DNA from 2 places in the Paenibacillus sp. MB22_1 genome. Region 1 is predicted to be linked to the other one. Evidence: predicted binding sites of a transcription regulator. Region 1 holds the regulator's gene; the other holds the start of a gene.
What was found. Region 1 encodes NrdR, which represses ribonucleotide reductase genes. Its sites were predicted from a motif close to AACACNATATATNGTGTT; they were not measured.

Region 1 (4,425 bases):
TTTCAAGCCGGGAGGCAGGGCAGACAGGGCGTCGGTGGCGATCGAAGTGATCGTCGGCAATATCATGATCGACAGTACGGTCGCTCCCGCCAAGATCCCCAGACCTTGTCCCGGGAAAATATCCCTGTAAAAAGGTACGATGATACTAAGCCCCACAAAACCATACACGACCGAAGGTATCCCGGCCAGCAGCTCGATGACCGGCTGCAAATACTTCTTGCCGAACTTCGGCATAATTTCAACCATAAACAATGCTGCGCAAATGCCAAGCGGTGCTGCGATCAGCGCCGCCAGAATCGAAGTGCTGAACGAGCCCAAGATAAACGGCAGGGCGCCAAACATCGGCGGCTCCCCATCCGGCTTCCAGTTCGTGCTGCCGAAAATTTCACCTAGTGAGATTCCGTCTTGAACAAAAGTGCTTAACCCCTTGGTTGCTACGTAATAAACCATCGAGAAGATCGTAACCACCAGCAATACGATACAAAATGAAGCGTAAATTTTGCCGGTCCATTCCTCGACGATATGCGGTTGTATTTTTTTTCTTCCGCCGGACTGAGCCATGAAACCTCTCCCTTTAAGAACAGCACAGAAAGAGGCAGAACCGTCCGCCTCTTGCCGCACTGATATGATGTTATCGAATCTGCTGGTTATTTCTTCGTGATGTTGCCGTCAACATCGCGTTCCACTTGCATTTTGCTGATCGGAATATAGCCAAGCTCTACTACGTCGCCGTTGTCGCCTTGAACATCCGAGGAAACCATGTAGTCCAAGAAGGCTTTCACGACTTCGTTTGGCTCGCCTTTCGTATACATGTGCTCATAAGCCCATACCGGATAAGTTCCGTTTGCTACGTTTTCTTCCGTTGCGTCGACGCCTTCGTACTTCACAGCTTTGACCGTATCGTCAAGGTAGGACAAGGCCAGATATCCGATCGCCCCCGGCGTTTCTCCAACCAGTTTCTTTACCGTACCGGAGGAATCTTCTTGGATCGAACCTTGCAGGTCCTCCGTTTTCGTACCCAACGCGTATTTCTCAAATGTGGCGCGAGTCCCGGAGCTCGACGGACGGTTTACGATTTGAATCGCTTGGTCCGGACCGCCAAGATCTTTCCAATTTGTGATTTTACCCGTGAAAATTTGGACCAGTTGGTCTTTTGTCAAATTGTCGACAGTGATGTCCGGGTTAACGACAGCTGCCATCGCGACGACAGCAACTTGGTGGTCAACCAGTTCACCAGCTTGAGCCGCATCCAGCTTCTCTTCTGCGAAGACGTCGGAGTTCCCGATGTCCGCTTGGCCTCCGGAAACCTGCGTCAACCCGGTACCGCTTCCGCCGCCTTGAACTTGTATAGAAACATTTGGATTTTGATCCATAAATTTTTTCGAAACTTGGTCTACCAAAGGTTGTAAAGCCGAGGAACCTACAGCCAAGATCGACCCGGAAAGTTCCGATGTCGCTGCATTACCCCCGTTGCTCGCGGATGCATCATCCGCAGTGCTTCCGTTGGTGCCGGCCGTGTTGTTTGGTGCCGCGTTGTTTTGACCGCATGCTGCCAGCGCGAAGCTCAGCACCAAAGTCAAAATCAATAACATACTCTTTTTCATTGTTTAGGTTTCCCCCTTAATTGATTTACAGTTTGATTATAGAAAGCGAAGATCAATGCTGTGTTCTCGTTTTGTAAACTTTGTGTAAAATAAGAGGGCATCTTAGTCTTTAGGTTTATTCTATGCAAAAAATAAAAAAACACTCCCGCGCCGGCCGGCGAAGAGTGCTTGAGAAATGAACTATTCCGTGACCCCTGTATTTTTGGACAGCAGGCCTTTGAGTTCTTTCATAAACATGTTGATATCTTTAAATTGACGATAAACCGAAGCAAACCGTACATATGCAACCTCGTCCACCGGATAGAGCTGCTCCATCACCAATTCGCCGATTTGCCGGCTCTCTACCTCGGCGTTCGCCGAGTGGCGCAAGGAACGTTCCACTTCGGATACGATGGATTCCAGCTGTTCGACGGAAACCGGACGTTTCTCGCAGGCTCGAATCAGACCTCGCAGCATTTTCTCCCGGCTGAATTCCTCGCGGCTTCCATCCTTTTTGATCACAATCAACGGCACTTCTTCCACCATTTCAAACGTTGTAAACCGCCGGTTGCATTTCTCGCATTCACGCCGGCGGCGGATCGAACGGTTCTCGTTCGCCGGTCTCGAATCAAGCACTTTGGTGCCTAAATAGTCGCAATAAGGACATTTCAAACTAGAACACCTCCCCTCTAAATGACGTCATCACGGCCTGTCTCACCGGATGGCAATAAATTACTGCAAATTCATGTGATTGAAATTCCTAGTCCGGCACATAATACTGTTACCAACCACAAGGAGGTGAACAAATCATGGCCCAAAATAATAACTCTTCGAACAACCTGGTGGTTAGACAAGCATCCGGAGCTTTGGATCAAATGAAATATGAAATCGCTCAGGAGCTTGGCATCTCTTTCCCACAAGACGGATATGCTGGTAACCTGACTTCTTACGAAAACGGTTCGATCGGTGGTTTCATCACGAAACGTCTGGTGACCCTGGCTGAACAACAGCTGGCAGGTCAATTCAAATAACCGATCAACTGAAGAGAGCATTGGCTGGCGTAAGGTCGGTCAATGCTTTCTTTTGTTATAACCTTAGGCCCCCTTAAAAATCATCATATATCTTTAAATATTGTTTGTAATAGTGGGATACCCGCTGGACGTAATGCCGGGTCTCGCCAAAAGGAATATTTTGCACCGTCTCCAGTCGTCCGTCCCATCGCCCGCTCTTCAGCCAATTTTTCACATTGGTTGGTCCGGCATTATACGCTGCGATCATGGCGATGGTGTTACCGTCAAATTGCTGGGAGAGCGATCTCAGATACCAGGTGCCGATCTGGATATTCGTTTCCGTCTCGTTGCGGATGTCTTCCAGCGTTGTATTGGGCAACTTCGCTTTGGAAATCACCCACTCCGCCGTATCGGGCATGATCTGCATAATTCCGAGCGCGCCTTTCCGGGACTCCACGCCCGATTTGTAGTTCGTCTCCACCTTAATGATCGCTGCAACAATAAACGGATCCAGGCCGTTGTTCTTGGCATGCCGCCGGATTTCTTCTTTATAATAAATCGGGTAAAACAACGAAAGCCATGCCGAATTAAAAAAGATGAGGATGATGAAACCGATAAACAACAGAAGCAAGACTCTTTTTTTGCGAAGCCACCTCATCGTAGTCCCTGATCCCGCCAAAAGTCATCTATCTGCCGCTTCGTTTCCTCAAGTCCACCGCTGTTATCAATCAAAATATCCGCCCTCTCTTTCTTGATTTCGATATCCATCTGGGCGCTGATCCGCTGCTCGGCCGCCTCCTTCGATAACCCGTCCCTCAACATCAACCGGGTTAACTGTACCTCGCGGGGGACGTAGACAACCATAATTTGATCGTATAACGGATCAAGACCCGATTCATAAAGCAGCGGGATATCCGCCACCACCAATCTGTGAGGATCCGCTGCTTCCAGCTCTTCCATGCGCCGCTTCATTTCAGCGCGGATCGCCGGATGCGTTAGTGCCTCCAGCGCCTTACGCTCCTCCGGATTCGAGAAGACGATCTCGCCTAGCTTCTTGCGATTCAGCGTTCCATCGGGGTGCAGCACGCCCGGGCCAAATCGTTCGCTAACGGCGGCCAATACCGGATGGCCCGGCTCCATAATCTCCCTGGCGATCACATCCGCATCGATAATGGCGGCCCCACGCTCGGCCAACAATCGGGAAACCGTGCTTTTCCCGGTCGCAATGCCTCCGGTCAGTCCGATGTTCATAACCCTATCCACCTCACACTCATAACTTGGAGCCTCGTTCTATCTCGTTAGCCGTTGCTTGGCGCGTGCAGACCCGCTTGTCCGATAAGGCGGCTGACAATTCGGGCAAAAATGCGTGCCCCGCCCCCCTACAACGGTCTTCATCACCGGCTGTCCGCAGTTCAGACAAGGCTCACCTTGGCGGCCGTACATCCGCAAGGAATGTTGAAACATCCCCATTTCACCTTGCCCGTTCACGTACGATTTGATGGAGGAGCCACCAGCTTCTACCGCTTCGGTTAACGTCTCAACGATGGCGGCATGAAGCTGCTCCAGCTGCCTCTTGGTCAGCTTGTCCGCCGGATATTCCGGGTGGATGCCTGCCCGAAACAATGCTTCATCTACATATATATTCCCCAAGCCAACGATGTATTCCTGGTTCAGCAAGGCTGGCTTGATTTTCGTGGTTCGCCGGGAAATTTTGTCCTGGAATGCTTGAAGGGTAAACGACTCCTCCAGCGGCTCCAATCCCAGCTTCACCAGCGGCTTGTTCGTAAACTCCTCCCCAGGAGCAAACAGATGCATCGTACCAAACTGGCGTA
Region 2 (4,425 bases), 180 kb from region 1:
TTTGCTTCGGGCTTTTTGCCTTTTCGAAAAAATTCATTTATCCAATTCTTACGAGCACTTGCTATACCCGCAGTTGCTGCAAGTTTTGCAGCCCTCGATGTTGATCAGCGAGGCGGAGCCGCAGGATGGGCACAGGTCGCGCGAGGTGGCCGGTGCACTGCCGTGGCTGTAGCCGCCATGCGAGCCGTCTGCCGTGCCGTGAACGTGTGCTGTCTCCTGTGCAACCGTTGCGGCTACCGGCGCTGGGTCGTGGTCGCCGTAAGGTCCGTTTTGTACGTGCGTCTCCAACGCTTTGGCGACGGCGTCCGCGATCGATTCTACACGGTTCGGACCAAAGCCGATTGCTCCCGTTCCGCCGATGCCTTTGAGGTGCTTAATCAGCAGTTCAACCTTCTCGCCATGGTCGCCGTAACGCAGGAACAGCGAGCAGACGCGGCCAAGGGCTTCTGCCATCGCGAACACGTCAGAACCAGCTTTACCTACGTTCAAGAAGATCTCACCTGGAGTCCCGTTCATGTCATTGATCGTGATATAGGCCATGCCAAACGGCGTGTTGATTTTATACGTTGCTCCATGCAGCACTTGCGGGCGTCTCTTGTATTGTTCGCCGGTTTTTGGGCTGCTGGCTTGAACCGAAGCATTTGCCGGTTGTGGAGTTGCCGCTGCGCTAGGTTGAGCAGATGCTTCCTCTTTCTTCTCTTCCTTCTTCTCCGTTTGCAGAACTTGCACATCGCGGCTGCCATCGCGGTAGATCGTTACGCCTTTGCAGCCAAGGTCGAAGGCCAGCTCATACAGCCGTTTCGTATCTTCAACCGTAAAGTCGGACGGGCAGTTGGCCGTTTTCGAGATCGAGCTGTCCACCCAACGCTGAATCGCCGCTTGTACGCGGATATGATCTTCCGCCGACAAATCCATCGCCGTTACGAAGTAATCCGGCAGCGGTTCGCCTGGATGCGCGTCCATCCATTCCTGCGCGATCGGCACGAATTGCTCGTCGAAGCCGAGACGGCTTTGACGGTAATATTTGAAGGCGAAGTACGGTTCGATCCCAGTCGAAGTGCCAACCATCGTCCCTGTGCTGCCAGTTGGCGCTTGGGTAATGATCGTGACATTGCGAATCCCTTTGGTGCGGACAGCTTCACCAACTTCTGGATACACTTCCGTCATGTTCTTCATAAAGCCGCTTTGTAAAAATTTATCTGCTTCAAATGCCGGGAAGGATCCTTTCTCTTCTGCGATATCTGCAGAGGCCAGGTAAGCTTCCTTCGCAATAAAGCCATACAATTTATCGAGGAATTCCAGCGATTCCGGGCTGCCGTAACGGATGTTCAGCTTGATCATCAGCTCGGCCAGACCCATCGTTCCAAGGCCAACGCGGCGCTCTTTCTTCTGGTTCTTCTCGTTTTCTTCAAAATGATAAGGTGTCTTGTTGATGACGTTGTCCAAGAAACGAACTGAATAACGCGTAGTTGTCGCCAGTTCATCCCATGCCACATCGTGCTTCTCTTCATCGTAGAACTTGGACAAGTTCATCGCCGACAGGTTACATACGCCCCAGCCCGGCAGTCCTTGCTCACCGCACGGATTCGTACAGATGATCGGGTTAAAGTACCAGCTGTTGGACATTTGGTTGTAGTATTCCATGAAGACCACGCCCGGCTCAGCGGATTTCCAAGCCGATTCGATGATCGTATGCCAGATCTCACGCGCTTTGACGGTACGGTAGTGGATCACTTTACGTCCATCGGCTTTCCATTTATCGAGATCGCCGTCCCACACCTCGTTGTAATCCTCGTAAGTTGTATCCGGGAATACCAGATCCCAATCGAGGTCTTCTTTTACAGCTTTCATAAAAGCATTGCTGACGCAAACCGACAAGTTCGCGTTGGTCACTTGGCCCATCGTCTGTTTAACAGTGATGAAGTCCAGCACGTCCGGATGCCAGTCGTTGATCATCAGCATCAGCGCACCGCGACGGCTGCCGCCTTGCTCGATCAGGCCGGTTGTGTAGCTGAACAAGCCGCCCCAAGATACAGCACCGCTGGAAGAGCCATTAACGCCACGAACGATCGCACGACGTGGACGCAGGGAGCTCAAGTTAATGCCTACGCCGCCGCCGCGAGCCATGATCTCGGTCATTTCGGACAGCGTCTCCATGATGCCGCCCCGGCTGTCCTTCGGCGAAGGAATAACATAACAGTTGAACAAAGTTAACTCATCACTGGCACCGGCACCAGCCGCAATCCGTCCGCCCGGAACAAGCTTCCAATCATCCAGAATATAACGGAATTTCTCTTCCCATTCCTTCTGTTTCTCTGGCGTTTCCTCAACCGAAGCCATCGCTTTGGCCAGACGGTCCCACATTTCTTCAGGCGTTTTCTCGATATTGAGGGTCAGCTTCTCGACGTCGGTCTCCACCAGATCGCCCCGGCGGGTCTTCACCGTAACCTTACGGCCGTCACGGGCAACAACCTCCCCTACTTCCTTCGTCGGGAATTTTGGGTCGTCCTTCGTCAGAACGAGTACGACATCGCCCACTTTGGCGTGGCTAGGATCCGCGTCCTTCCAGGCGTACCGGTCCAAGAAGATTTTCTCACTTAGCCCCTCAAGGCGCTGTTTTTGCACAGTTTTCAAAGAAAACACCCTCCTAAAAATTGATTCAGAGTATCCTTTAATTAATCAGTCATTCGCCTCGATTCCTAAAGTCGAAATTAGGCAAAAAAACGAAAAAAACGCTGTATCAAGCCGGAAATCGCCCGCTTGATCACCGCGGCACACACCCTGTAAACGGTAATATCATATGTATGAATCACAATATATTGTGTGCGAATACCATTATACTATACAATATCTCGTTGTCATAGCAGTTCAGGGTGAAATTTTAGGCTTTAATCCGAATACATCTCGCCCAACCCCCTGTTTCCTTCAATTCTCTCTATTTTTCAGACTCAAAACTATAAAACCGCTTTGTAACCATTTCCAAGAAACCAGGGAAGCATCTCCTAAGTTTTATTAGATTTGAATTAACACAATTTTAACAAATCAATGGGAATCCTGCCCCCAAAAAGGAGTAAACTAGAAATTGAGGTTCATAACTTACGAGGAGATGAGTTCAAGTGAAAGCTTTAAGATGGCATGGCGTCAAGGACCTAAGACTGGAGAACATCGAGGAGCCAAAAGCGGAACCGGGCAAAGCGAAAATCAAGGTGGAATGGTGCGGGATTTGCGGCAGTGATCTGCACGAATATGTAGCCGGCCCGATTTTTATCCCTCTGGAAACCCACCCGTTAAGCGGAGATAAAGCGCCGATCGTCATGGGACATGAATTTTCCGGACAAGTGGTTGAAGTTGGCGAAGGCGTCACCCGCGTGGCCGTCGGCGATCGCGTCGTGGTTGAACCGATCTATGCCTGCGGAACCTGCGAGGCTTGTAAGCAAGGGAAATACAATCTTTGCGATAAAATGGGCTTCTTCGGCCTGGCGGGCGGAGGCGGCGGATTCTCCGAATATGCCAACGTACCGGAACAAATGCTACATAAAATCCCGGATTCGGTATCCTTCGAGCAAGGCGCCCTGGTTGAGCCATCCGCTGTAGCACTTCATGCAGTCCGCTCCAGTAAATTTAAAGTGGGCGACAAAGCAGCTGTCTTTGGCACCGGACCGATCGGTCTGCTGGTGATCGAAGCACTGAAGGCTTCAGGGGCTTCGGAAATCTATGCGGTCGAGCTGTCTGAGGAACGGAAGCAGAAGGCTGCCGAGCTCGGCGCCATCGTCATCGATCCGAAAGAATACGATGCCGTCGAAGAAATTCACAAGCGCACGCAAGGCGGTGTGGACGTAGCCTATGAAGTGACAGGGGTTTCTCCCGTGCTAACCCAGGCGATCCTATCCACCAAAATCGGCGGTGAAACGATGATCGTCAGCATTTTCGAGAAGGAAGCCTCCCTCCATCCGCAAAACATCGTCATGAAGGAACGTACCGTAAGCGGCATTATCGGCTACCGCGACGTCTTCCCGGCGGTGATCAGCTTGATGGCTCAAGGCTACTTCTCGGCGGACAAGCTGGTGACGAAGCGCATTAAGCTGGATCAAGCCATCGATGAAGGCTTTGAAGGACTCCTCAAAGAGCGGAATCAAATCAAAATCTTGGTGAAAGCGGAGTAAAATAGATCAAGCAATCGCCGGTCAGGGAGATGATCCCCGGCCGGCTTTTTTTTTAATGAGATAAACCACCCTCTTGCTCTTACAAGGTTATGAACTCCTTCCTTTTCGTCCATACTACACCTACGTCTGCAATTTAAGCACAAGATCTGCCAGATTCGGATCTTTTCTCTCCGTAATCGAGCCGACAATCACGCACCAAAAGGGAGGTTTTACAACTATGAATCCTCATCCCTCCGGCCCTTCCCCCCAACCGGCCGCGTTG

Region 2: a site for NrdR is predicted at 2,809-2,826, ahead of ACL02P_RS08920 (adenosylcobalamin-dependent ribonucleoside-diphosphate reductase). Genes of this name have one in related genera too.

Annotation. Positions count from the first base shown of each region.
Region 1 is NZ_JBLADV010000001.1:2,092,172-2,096,596, forward strand. Features, by position in the region: gene pstC (phosphate ABC transporter permease subunit PstC) at 1-561, opposite strand, end outside; gene ACL02P_RS09890 (phosphate ABC transporter substrate-binding protein) at 648-1,604, opposite strand; gene nrdR (transcriptional regulator NrdR) at 1,785-2,255, opposite strand; gene ACL02P_RS09900 (alpha/beta-type small acid-soluble spore protein) at 2,393-2,614, shown strand; gene ACL02P_RS09905 (lytic transglycosylase domain-containing protein) at 2,688-3,251, opposite strand; gene coaE (dephospho-CoA kinase) at 3,248-3,844, opposite strand; gene mutM (DNA-formamidopyrimidine glycosylase) at 3,884-4,425, opposite strand, start outside.
Region 2 is NZ_JBLADV010000001.1:1,907,801-1,912,225, forward strand. Features, by position in the region: gene ACL02P_RS08920 (adenosylcobalamin-dependent ribonucleoside-diphosphate reductase) at 49-2,634, opposite strand; gene ACL02P_RS08925 (2,3-butanediol dehydrogenase) at 3,117-4,163, shown strand; gene ACL02P_RS08930 (DEAD/DEAH box helicase) at 4,381-4,425, shown strand, end outside.